4 regions of the Rhizobium skierniewicense Ch11 genome follow, and region 1 is predicted to be linked to each of the others. Evidence: predicted binding sites of a transcription regulator. Region 1 holds the regulator's gene; each other region holds the start of a gene.
The links. The regulator LexA, encoded in region 1, represses DNA repair genes until DNA is damaged. The targets are predictions, from matches to a motif close to TGTTCNNNNTGTGTTCNG.
Positions count from the first base shown of each region.

Region 2: EKM04_RS05320 (ImuA family protein) is a predicted target of LexA. The motif match lies at 1,073-1,090, and genes of this name have one in related genera.
Region 3: EKM04_RS05490 (ATP-dependent helicase) is a predicted target of LexA. The motif match lies at 1,014-1,031, and genes of this name have one in related genera.
Region 4: EKM04_RS15420 (putative DNA modification/repair radical SAM protein) is a predicted target of LexA. The motif match lies at 1,992-2,009, and genes of this name have one in related genera.

Region 1 is NZ_RXPG01000011.1:102,536-105,661, forward strand. Features, by position in the region: gene EKM04_RS11225 (ComEC/Rec2 family competence protein) at 1-99, shown strand, start outside; gene EKM04_RS11230 (glutathione S-transferase family protein) at 121-798, opposite strand; gene lexA (transcriptional repressor LexA) at 1,194-1,907, opposite strand; gene EKM04_RS11240 (VOC family protein) at 2,112-2,984, shown strand; gene kdsA (3-deoxy-8-phosphooctulonate synthase) at 2,984-3,126, shown strand, end outside.
Region 2 is NZ_RXPG01000005.1:401,685-404,810, reverse strand. Features, by position in the region: gene EKM04_RS05330 (hypothetical protein) at 1-53, opposite strand, end outside; gene EKM04_RS05325 (exonuclease domain-containing protein) at 50-826, opposite strand; gene EKM04_RS05320 (ImuA family protein) at 1,156-1,908, shown strand; gene EKM04_RS05315 (Y-family DNA polymerase) at 1,829-3,126, shown strand, end outside.
Region 3 is NZ_RXPG01000005.1:430,208-433,333, forward strand. Features, by position in the region: gene EKM04_RS05480 (TIGR02588 family protein) at 1-1, opposite strand, end outside; gene EKM04_RS05485 (TIGR02587 family membrane protein) at 9-872, opposite strand; gene EKM04_RS05490 (ATP-dependent helicase) at 1,114-3,126, shown strand, end outside.
Region 4 is NZ_RXPG01000021.1:254,879-258,004, forward strand. Features, by position in the region: gene EKM04_RS15415 (UdgX family uracil-DNA binding protein) at 1-754, opposite strand, end outside; gene EKM04_RS15420 (putative DNA modification/repair radical SAM protein) at 754-1,986, opposite strand; gene greA (transcription elongation factor GreA) at 2,209-2,685, shown strand; gene EKM04_RS15430 (glycosyltransferase family 4 protein) at 2,716-3,126, shown strand, end outside.

The DNA.
Region 1 (3,126 bases):
CGGTTGTGGACGATGCATCGCAGCTACGATTGGCGTAGCAAAAGCTACGATGACGCATTGCCTGATCATATCCAGCAGATGCTGTCTGTCAGCCAATAGGCGCCCGCTCCGATCATTTACCTATCTGGTGCGCAAGTCTTCCAGCCACTCTCCAGATGCTCTCGCTTCAGCCTCATGCTCGGCATCGCGCCAAACCTCCTGCAGTGCCGCTGTTTCCCATTTCTTCATGGACGGAAGAGACAGCAGCAATTGCTTGTAGGTCTCACTTTTCTCCGACAAACCCGTTCCATAAGTCTGAAACCGAAACGCAACAGGGCAGAAAAAAGCATCAACCGCCGTGAGGGTCTGTCCAGCAAGAAATGGACCTCCGAACTCAGAAAGGCCCTGCTGCCATAGAGCATCGATGCGGGAGATGTCATGCTGGAGGCTCCCGGTGATCTGGCTTGGTTTGATCCGTAGACCGACGCACATGGGGTGCTGGTTGCGCAGCGTCGAGAAGCCCGCATGCATTTCCGCAACCGCTGACCTGGACCAAGCGCGTGCTTTCGCGTCATCGGCCCAAACACCTGGGTGTCGTTCGCCCAAATATTCAATGATCGAAACGGATTCCCAAATCGTAAGATCACCATCAACGAGGCATGGGACCTTGCCTGTTGGCGAGAACGACTGGAAGTCGTGAACAGTCTCCCCAAACGGCACCAGCTTTTCCTCAAACGGTATAGCAAGTTCTTCCATCAGGACCCAGGGCCGCAAGGACCAGGAAGAGTAGTTCTTATTGGTTATGTAAAGCTGATACATCCGAAGCCCCCTGTTGAAGAACCGTGTTACCGCAGGTCATGTGATGGATACAGAGGGCCTACGAGATGGAAGACTTCAATTTATTTGATGCTTGGTAATCCATGCGAGACTGAAAAAAGGGGTGCTTCGACACGACTTCCGGGTCAAAGGCCATCATGAACACATCACTGAAAAACATCTGGAAGCGCAATCGTCATGCGGCTCATGACATCAAGGTCATCGCCAACATACCGGCGGTAACGTGACGGGATAACGCGGCGCAAATCGCACTCCCGCGACCATCAAAATCAAGGCTCCAGCAATCAGCAGCAATTTGAGACGAAATCAGCGCAGCGGAAGCCGCGCTGTGGCGAGAAAACGCCAGAGAATTTCGCGACCCAAACCATGCGATGTGCTCAATGGTACCGACGAATGAGACCGACCAGCTTGCCTTGGATTTTTACACGATCCGGTCCAAAAATTCGTGTCTCGTACGCCGGGTTTGCAGCTTCCAATGCAATGGATGCGCCCTTGCGGCGGAAACGCTTCAATGTCGCCTCCTCATCATCCACGAGCGCAACAACGATATCGCCGGGGCTTGCTGTGCTTCCGTCGCGAATAATGACAGTATCGCCGTCAAAAATTCCCGCCTCGATCATCGAATCGCCTTTGACCTCAAGCGCATAATGCTCGCCTGAACCCAGCATATCCATGGGCACGACAACGTCATGCGTATTGTTTTGAATGGCGGAGATGGGAACGCCTGCTGCGATGCGTCCCATGACAGGAACACTGACGGCGTTGGACAGGGCGTCGTTTGCCGGTGCTGGCGGCTCGACTGTCTTCGATTTGCCGAGGCTGCCTTCAATCACGCTTGGTGAAAACCCGCGTGGCGGCTTTGCTGGGGGAGTGTAGGACTCAGGAAGCTTGATGACTTCGAGCGCCCGGGCACGATTGGGTAGTCGGCGAATGAATCCGCGTTCTTCCAAGGCTGTTATCAGCCTGTGAATGCCGGATTTCGAGGCGAGGTCGAGTGCGTCCTTCATTTCATCGAAGGAGGGGGGCACGCCCGATTCCTTCATCCGTTCATGAATGAAGAGAAGCAATTCCTGCTGTTTGCGCGTGAGCATGGACAATACCCTTGGATTTCGAGGCGAAGATTCGCGAAACAAATACAGAACAGACACTATATGTTCCATATGTGTTCTGCAATCCCCTAAAATTTTGTAAAGTTCCTATTATTGTGTGTCTTTGCGCGTGACATCATCGTCCTGTAGGAAATGTTATAGGAACACGGCGTTGTTTGTCGCCGATAAACGGATGTGGATTTTCAAATGGCTCGCGACATCGATCACCTTGTCCTGCCGGTTTCGAGCCTGAAGGAGGCACGTGAACGCCTTTCAGCGCTCGGTTTTACCGTCTCTGCGCGTGCCAAACATCCGTTCGGCACAGAGAACGCCTGCGTCTTTTTGAAGGATGGAACCTATCTGGAGCCATTGGCAATCAGCGATGCCGATACGTATTCGATGAATGCCGTGAGCGGGATCGCCTTCGTCTCAAGGGATAAACGCTTTCGCGATAAGCGTGGCCCGAACGGAATATCTGCCCTTGTTGCCAAGAGCGACAATGCCGATTCGGATCATGAGCAGTTTGTTGCGGCAGGTTTATCCGGCGGGGATCCATTCTCATTCAGTCGTCCCGTGACATTGCCGGATGGCAACACCTCGCAGGCGAGCTTTCGACTGGCCTTCGCAGGCGACAACGTGAGTGATGTCTTCTTTTTTTCGTGCCAGCGCATCGCAGCACTTCCGGCTGATCGCTCCGATCTTGAGGGCCACAAAAACGGCGTCATCGGTATTCGTGAGGTCGTGCTGAGTGCAGACAGACCCAGCAACTTTGAGCGCCTGATAGAGTTGGTTTTCGAAGCGAAGGCCGTTGGCGGAGATGAGGAAGAACTTTATTTCCAGGCATCGAACGTTGGCCTTCGGCTCGTTACACAGGCAGCAGCCCGGCATCTCCTTGACGTATCCCAGCAACGTATCGGTCCGGGGTTGAACGGTGAAGCAATTGTCTTTTCCGTGTCCGATCTCGCCGTGACAGCAGCCGTGCTTGCTGCTAATGGCGTTGCATACACGCGTAAGGGCGCTCGGGTGCTGGTTCAGCCAGCCTCCGGCCAAGGCGCAATATTTGCTTTCGAGGAGTTATGATGAGCGTTCGCAACAATCTTGATGTTGTCGTCGGCGAAGGAGCCGGGCAGGTAACCTTTTCCAACACGAAGCGTTTCTCGCTCATCGCCGGGCCGTGCCAGATGGAAAGCCGTGATCATGCCTTCATGATTGCGGAAAACCT
Region 2 (3,126 bases), on a different contig from region 1:
CCTTTCACGACGAAGTATCGACCATCTGGCGTATCCGGATACATGTTGCTCATTCGAACCCAAGCGTCCCTTGCGCCGGTTCCGCATCCTGAGACGGCTTGTCCTCATTTCGACGGGCCAGTTCGATCTGTGCACTGAAGCGGACGTCCACATCCCGATCTGCGATAAACGCGTTGAGAGTTTCGAGGCTGATGCGGTCCCACGGTTTTCCACGATCTGGTCCTGCCGGCACGCGTGGCAGAAGGCCTGGTTCGCTGCTCCATGCCAAGCAATCCACAAGCGAGGTCTGGTTCAACATGTCGCGGAGATGATGAGCCGTAACGTAGGCGTCGGGCATCGCCCGGTGCGCTGGGAGGCCGATTTCATGCACCAGTCCGGTGGGCATTCGTTGATAACGCAGCATCTGATTGGAAAACCGCGGAAGCTCTGGCCAGACGCGCAGCGCGCATTTCCATGTGCAGACCCAGGGAGTTCCGCCTGTAAACCGAGGTGTGCAATATCTTTGCTCGAAAGCGGCTCGATGAGCTGCCAAGGCGTCGATACGGCCGGGTGGACGGAGAACGGTTGATGCTATTTCCTTCCAGAACGGAGCATCCGCGACATGGGCATCCAGGATATGATGGATCGCCATCGTGTCGGGTGAAATCGGACGGCCAGGGTTGACGAACAGCGTCCCGCGCTCGTCAGTGACCTGCCACTTTCCAGCGTGATCGATGACGACATCCTGCCACCCGATCTCGCAAACGTCGTTCGGGCCATTGCCGCCTGTTTCTAGATCGATGACGCGTACCCTGGCTTCGACCACTTCGGTGCTACCTTTCTTCAAGCTTCAGCATTGGTAAGCGCGATCGGCGTAGGATGGTTCCTGAATATGAAGCGTATGATCAGCGGGGCTTGCACGCATCGACAGCCGATGTTGAGGGATTGATCAGGCTCCCCTGAAATTTATTTTGTACGCGTCACCCAGCACCGTTCCAAATCTTACTCACTGATTCAATTTGCGAATCTCTTGAGTTGCTAAAAATAGAGGACTGCATTCCTAATTTAGCGCCTCTTGACTCCTGTTGAGCGCAGGAACAGAACGTGAACTTCAACATTGAAAACGGCATGAAGCCGTTCCCACAAACGACACGAACCGGAAGGATTGCGTGAACGATGGCTGCTGCGCGCGAGCATGTCATAGCGGATCTGCGTGATCGCATCGCCTCGTTGGAAGGCGTCGTGGCCAAGCAAGCGGAATGTCTGCCGTTCGGGGTGAGCGCAATCGACGCGGTGCTGCCGGGAGGCGGTCTTGCCAGAGGTGCTCTTCATGAATTTGCAGGTGGTGGGGCTGGAACCGTCGATGGGGCAGCCGCAGCCCTGTTCGTCGCAGGCGTCGCCGCTCGTACCAAAGGCCAGATCGTCTGGTGCCTGACGCGCCCGGATCTGTTTTTTCCTGCGCTCGCGCAGGCAGGTCTTGACGCAAACCGGGTCATCTTCGTGGAAAGCGATCGCGAGGAGGACGTGCTTGCCTCAATGGAAGAGGCGCTCTCCTTCGGTGGCCTTGGTGCGGTCGTCGGCGAGGTTGTGCGACTGCCGATGCTGGCAAGTCGGCGGCTTCAGCTTGCAGCGGAAAAGAAAGGGAGCCTAGCGCTTGTTGTTCGCAGGTGGCGAAGACAGACGGAAGCCAATGATTTTGGCCAGCCGACGGCGTCGATGACCCGGTGGAGGGTGAGTGCGCTGCCGTCGCAGGAGTTACCAGTGCCGGGTGTTGGGCGGGCGAGATGGTTGCTGGAATTGATGCGGTCGCGCGCAGGCGAGTGTGCCGAGTTTATTGTTGGAGCGTGTGATGACCAGGGTCGTATCGATCTATCTTCCAGATCTGTCGACGGATCGCATTCGTCGCGCCGATCCCGGCATTCCGGCTGAACAGGCCATCGCCGTGATCGGGAAATCCGGCTCGAAACGCTGGGTGTCGGCGGCAGATGCTGCAGCGAAGAAGGCAGGCCTACGTGTCGGCATGCAGGCTGCAAAGGCACAGGCTCTGTTTCAGGGACTGATGATGATCGATGCCGATCCGAAGGCGGACGCCGAAGCGCTGGAGCGCATTACCTTCTGGGCACTGAGCCAATACTCTCCGATCGTCGCAGTCGATGCGCCTGATGGCATCGTCATGGACACAGATGGTGCCGACCATCTCCGGGGCGGAGAGCTTGCCATGTTGACGGGAATTGCCAATCGCTTTCGGGGCAGGGGGCTGACGGCCCGTGTCGCGATCGCCGACACCTGGGGTGCCGCTCATGCCTGCGCACGCGCCATCGCCAGAGAGACGGTGATCGTGCCGCGCGGCGAAACCGTAAAAGCGGTCGAGCGGTTGCCGATTTCTCTGTTGCGTCTGCCTGAAAAGGTGGTGGGCGATCTAAGAACGCTCGGCTTTCGAACCATCGGTGAGCTTTCTGCGACGCCGCGGGCACCGCTAACACTGCGCTTCGGCCCAGAAATCGCACGCCGCCTCGACCAGATCTTCGGCCGCATCGGCGAACCCATAGACCCCATTCGCACGCCCGAACTGATCGAAGTCAGCCGCATTTTCCAGGAGCCGATCGGCGCTGCCGAAACGATCGACAAATATGTCGGTCGCCTGGTCATCGAACTCTGTAACCAACTCCAGAAAAAGGGTCTGGGTGTTCGCCGCGTTGATCTCATCGTCCACAAGGTCGACAACACGACCCAGGCACTGCGGGCAGGAACAGCAAAGGCCGCCCGCGATGTCTCATGGTTGACGAAACTGTTTCGCGACAGGACCGAGAAGATTGATCCGGGTTTCGGGATCGAGAAGCTTACCCTTGCGGCCATCATGGTCGAGCCGCTTGAAGAGACACAGAGGGCGTCTTCGCTTGTCGAAGACGAGATCGCGGACATCACCCCGCTCATCGACATTTTCGGCAACCGTGGACAGCGTGTCTACCGCCTCGCACCCGTTGCCTCCGATGTTCCCGAGCGCAGCGTTCAGCGGATTGCACCCATTGCAGATGACATTGTCGTCTCCTGGTCGCATCACTGGCCGCGTCCGGTACGACTGCTCGCTCATCCCGAACTGGTCGAGGTCATCGCTTTGATGCCCGATCATCCTCCCGTTTCCGTCAC
Region 3 (3,126 bases), on a different contig from region 1:
TGAAACCCTCAAAGGATAAGTCGAGCGGCAGCCGCTCCGATCGCACCGGGAAAACTCAGGATGACGATCGCCATAAGCACCTGCGTGGAACCCAAGTCGTCAGTGCGGTGAAACGTCCAGAGACAGTAGGCACTGATGGATCCTGCTATCACATAGCCAGGTAAGGTAAAGCGCACAAAAGCATGCCAGCTTGGCGTACCCTCCGCGAGATCGTGGCTTCCATGAAATGACAGCGCGTAAACGAATCCGTGCATGACGATTAGCGACGCTGCGATGATCACAAGGCCGTGCCAAGGCGTCATCTTAAACGAAAGCAAAATCATCTCCTCGGTGGGCGCCACGTTCAGATTTAAAAACAGCGCACCAACCGCCATCAGAAAGAGCTCGCCGCCATAAGTCGTCTCGCGATTTTGAACTGGATCATCGTCACCCTCAGCGTCTTCATCGTCAGATTTGCCACCTAATTGGCTACGGCCCAACATGGCACCAATGCTCGCCGGCACCGCCAGCAGAGCAATCATGCCCACAATCTCATGTGAGGTTTGACCAGTCTGCAACACGCCTATGGAAGAGAGGATCAACGTGCTCGCGACCATACCCAATGCATAGGCGATAACAGCATCACGGACAGATTGTCGCCAACTCGAGGTCTGCTCAAAACCTATCCGGCGAGACAAGCCGATCAATAGAGGCAAATTGATCAAAAGAAGGAGCAAAAGCCGGGTGCGATCCATGTAGAAGCCAAGCTCCCACATTTCCATCGTCATAAACATCGGTAGAGCGAACAGAAGAGCGCCCGCAACTCCGCGCGAGATTCCAGCGAGAAATTTGCTTGTATCGAATCCACCACTTGTGCCGACTTTCGAACCCAATCTCGTTCTCCACAGAATGACTCTGGTCATGCGCGAGGACCGGATCGTCGCAATGCTGAACCTTAACAGCATCGAAGAGTGGATGCGAAGACAATCACGTCGCGCTAATCAAGGACTTTCCAATCTCCAACCCACCTGATAGGTTCTCACTTTGTTCGCGGTCATTTTTGACGCATCCATAGCGGTTTATGGAGCTACGCCCATACCGAATTCGAAGTAGGCGCACATCAAGGATAACGGCATGGCAGTTGCCTACCTCGAAAAACTAAACGAGCAGCAGCGCAAGGCCGTAGAGCATGGCGTCGGGCTGGCTGAAGGCAACACAGCAGGGCCTCTGTTGATCATTGCAGGTGCCGGATCTGGTAAGACCAACACGCTCGCCCATCGCGTGGCGCATCTCATCGTCAATGGTTCGGACCCGCGACGTATTCTCCTGATGACCTTTTCGCGCAGAGCCGCCTCCGAAATGGCCCGCCGCGTCGAGCGCATCTGCCGCAATGTACTGGGTGCCAATGCGGATGTCCTGACAGACGCCCTTGCCTGGTCCGGCACGTTTCATGGCATCGGTGCCCGCCTGCTGAGGATGTATGCCGAGCAGATCGGTCTCAATCTCGACTTCACAATCCACGACCGAGAAGACAGCGCCGACCTCATGAACCTCGTGCGGCACGAGCTCGGATTTTCCAAAACAGAGAGCCGCTTCCCGACCAAGGGCACCTGTCTCGCGATTTATTCACGCGCCGTCAACTCGGAGACGCCGCTGAACGAGATTCTGAGACAGCACTATCCATGGGTCGCCACATGGGAAGAACAGTTAAGGGAATTGTTCGGAGCTTATGTCGAGGCAAAACAGGCGCAGAACGTTCTCGATTACGATGATCTCTTGCTCTACTGGGCGCAGATGGTCAGCGATCCCGATCTCGCCGACGACATCGGTAATCGCTTCGACCATGTCATGGTCGACGAATATCAAGATACCAACAAACTCCAGTCGTCGGTCCTGATGGCACTCAAGCCCGGCGGCCGCGGCTTGACCGTGGTTGGCGACGATGCCCAGTCGATCTACTCTTTCCGGGCAGCGACAGTTCGCAACATTCTCGACTTTCCAGCTTCCTTCAGTCCGGCGGCAGACGTCATCACACTCGATCGCAATTACCGTTCGACCCAGCCCATTCTGGCGGCGGCCAACGGTGTGATCGAACTGGCGCGCGAGCGCTTCACCAAGAATCTGTGGACCGAACGGGAGTCGCTGGAGCGACCCAAACTCGTCACTGTCAAGGACGAGACCGAACAGGCGAATTTCATTGTCGAGCAGGTGCTGGCCAATCGCGAGACTGGCGTGACGCTGAAACAGCAGGCTGTGCTATTTCGTACATCCAGCCACAGCGGCACGCTCGAAGTCGAACTCACCCGCCGCAACATTCCCTTCGTCAAGTTCGGCGGTCTGAAGTTTCTCGACAGCGCCCACGTCAAGGACATGCTGGCCGTCCTGCGCTTCGCCCAGAACCCGCGGGACCGTGTCGCAGGCTTTCGTCTTCTGCAAATGTTGCCGGGCATCGGCCCCAAGAAGGCCGGTGTCATTCTCGACACGATTGCGTCCGATCCCGAACCGCTCTTGGCGCTTGCTGAAATTCCGCCACCACCGAAGACTGGCGAGGACTGGACGTCGTTCGTTCAATTGCTGGGAGGCCTTCGCAAAACGCAGGAAGGCTGGCCATCGGATATCGCGCAGGCCCGTCTCTGGTATGAACCGCATCTCGAGCGCATCCATGAAGATGCCGATACCCGTAAGGCCGACCTCCTGCAACTCGAACAGATCGCCAGCGGCTATCCTTCCCGAGAACGCTTCCTGACCGAACTGACACTTGATCCACCGGATGCCACCAGCGATCAGGCGGGCGTACCATTGCTCGACGAGGACTATCTGATCCTGTCGACTATTCATTCCGCCAAAGGACAGGAATGGCGTTCAGTCTTCATGCTCAACGTTGTCGATGGCTGCATACCATCGGACCTGGGGACAGGAACGACGCAGGAGATTGAGGAGGAACGGCGTCTGCTCTATGTCGGCATGACGCGGGCAAAGGACAGCCTGTCGCTCATCACACCTCAACGATTTTTCACACATGGTCAGAACTCGCAGGGCGACAGGCACGTTTATGCATCACGTTCGCGGTTCATCCCGGCGACGCTGCTGCAATACTTTGAACCGATGGCTTGGCCGAAAGTCTCAGCCGCAGCATCTGAACGCAGT
Region 4 (3,126 bases), on a different contig from region 1:
CGTTCAAGATGAGATCCGGAATAAGCTCCGCTTCGGGAAGGTTTTTCCAGTATTTCTTCGGCATTTCCGCCGTCATCGCCTTGATCTTCAGCCGCGCCGGATTGAAAATATTGGCATAATAGGTGCGCCATAGCTCATCCGTTTCGTCGGAAAGATCGGGCTGTTGCGCGGCAAATCTTGATGTTTCCAATGTCTCGCCGTCCCAACGTGCGGAACCCTTAGGCGTCAGGATCATCCAATCCATGTCGGTAAAGCGCCGCTGGAAGAATGACGCCTTGCGTTCGACGATGAAATGGTCGGGCTCGAACCACGCCATGAAACGCCTCCTCCCGACAACACCAGGTGACAAAGGCACTTCCTTGAAGCGCACGAAGGCCGTCATCTTGTGGCTGTCACGACGAACAGATTTCTCCATCTTTCGTGCTTCCACCACATCGGGGTCAGACTTGAATTCCAGCAAGGCCCTGTCCTGACACAAACGCCAGAGAAGGCGGTAGAGCAGCGCAAAGCGGGTCGGATCGCTGTGGCAGATGATGGTTTGCGCCAACGGCATGAAGGCCGCAGGCACATTCACGCTGCTAGCACCGTCGATCTGTGGAACACGATCTCCCTCTTCGAACCCGAAAAGACCAGCCTCCTCGCCTTGAAACCGCCATTCGATCTCATGCGGGGCAATATTGGCAGACAGGAAGTTCCGCGCAGCATCCCGCCACTCGGTAAAATCTCCCCGCCCCTCCAGTGACACCCTGAACATTACAGCAAAGACAATTGTTCGGGCTGCGGTGCAAACATGGCACGCAGATCAGGGCGCTCCGTCAACTTGCCCGGCGTCCATCCGCCTGCAACCACAAAGGCCTTCACCTTTTTCAACGACACTCCGAAGCGCGCGATATCTTCCAGTCGCAACTGCCGGAAACGGCGCGACGACAGAATGGATTTGACCGTCTTGGTACCAAAACCCGGCACCCGCAACAGCATTTCCCGGTCAGCTGAGTTCACATCGACAGGAAATTGTTGCCGGTTCGCCAGCGCCCAGGCAAGCTTTGGATCAATATCGAGATCCAGCATGCCATCCTTCTGGGTGGACGCGATTTCATCAATATCGAAGCCATAGAATCGATAGAGCCAATCGGCCTGATACAGCCGGTGTTCCCGCATCAAAGGCGGCTTGATCAAGGGCAGATTTTTTGACGAATCAGGAATGGGACTGAACGCCGAATAATAGACGCGTCGTAACCCGTAGCTCCCATACAGACGCGCACTCGTGGATAGAATCGTCGTATCGTTGGCACCATCGGCTCCGACAATCATCTGGGTACTCTGGCCGGCAGGCGCAAATTTCCTCACCCGCTTCGTTTGCAACGTCGGTTCGCCCGCCTCTTCGATCTTAAGGCGAATATCTGCCATGGATTTGCGGATATTGATTGGCTGCTTTTCTGGCGCAAACTGCCCGATACCACTATCTGTTGGCAGCTCGATATTGATTGACAGACGGTCGGCATAAAGGCCCGCTTCTTCCACGAGACGCGCCGACGCCTCGGGAATGGATTTGAGATGGATATAGCCCCGGAAGCCGTGCGTCACCCTTAACTCTCTCGCCACACGAACCAGTTCTTCCATTGTGTGGTCAGACGAACGAATGATGCCGGAGGACAGAAACAGCCCCTCGATATAATTGCGCCGGTAAAACTCCAAGGTCAGCCACACCACCTCTTCCACCGTGAAACGCGCCCGCTCCACATTGCTGGAGGAACGGTTGATGCAATAGGCACAGTCGTAAATGCAGAAGTTGGTGAGCAATATTTTCAGCAGCGAGATGCAGCGGCCATCCGGTGCATAGGCATGACAGATACCAGAGCCCTCAGTCGATCCCAACCCTCCCGACGCGGACGAGTTACGCTTCGTCGTGCCGCTCGAGGCACAGGACGCATCATACTTAGCGGCGTCGGATAGAACTGCCAAACGGTCTTTTATTGACTTTTTCATACATATGTTCACTATATGTTCTTGATATCTGAGTCAATGTTGAAATATGATATGTCGGTGAATTTACGAGAGGTTAAAACCTTCAAATGTGCTGGCCTTTCACTCCCGTCTTCTGATATAGTATGGGAAATTGTGATTTTGACATGGTTCCGTGGTTTTGCTCCGGAACCTGTTTCTTTTTGTGTCTGCGGGTATCGCAGCTTGAATGCGAAGGAAGAAAAAATGGTAGAAAAAGTACCAATGACTCAGGGTGGTTTCGTCAAGTTGCAGGAAGAATTGCGCTTTCGTCAGCAGGAAGAGCGTCCCCGTATTATCGAGGCTATTGCTGAGGCACGTGCCCATGGCGACCTGTCCGAAAACGCAGAATATCACGCTGCCAAGGAAGCACAGAGCCACAATGAAGGCCGTGTTGCGGAACTTGAAGACCTGACGGCACGCGCCGAGGTTATCGACCTGTCGAAAATGTCCGGCACGACCGTGAAGTTTGGTGCGACCATTAAGCTTGTGGATGAAGATTCCAACGAACAGAAGACCTATCAGATCGTCGGCGATCAAGAAGCAGACGTCAAACAGGGCCGCATTTCCATTTCCTCCCCGATCGCCCGTGCGCTGATCGGCAAGGAAGTTGGCGACAGCATCGAGGTGAATGCACCCGGCGGTTCGCGCGGCTACGAAATCCTCTCCATCAACTGGGGCTGATCAAAGCTCTTTCTCAACGAGATCCCGATTTTGCCCCATGTCGACTTGGCTGACGCCCGGGTGCTTGCTCCGAATTTTAAGCGCAGGCTCTCCGGCGTAACATCCACCATTATCCAGCTTGTGCCTGTGCAAAACAGGAAAGGGCAAAAAGTGGTAGCCATCGGCCCAGGCCTGCCGAACAGCCTGCCACATATTCGCTTTCGCGATTTATGGCAGCTTTGGCAAAGGGGTCCGGATCAAAGGCCACGCATCTGGCACGCGCGGCGAAATATCGAGATGCTCCCAGGCATTATCATGCGCGATATCTTGCGCATGAAGGTGAAGCTGGTTTTCACGTCTGCATCTCAACGCAAGCACAGCGGCTGGACGAAATTCCTGGTGTCACGCATGGATGCGGTGATCGCGACGAGCAACAAGACAGCTTCGTATCTCGACGTTCCC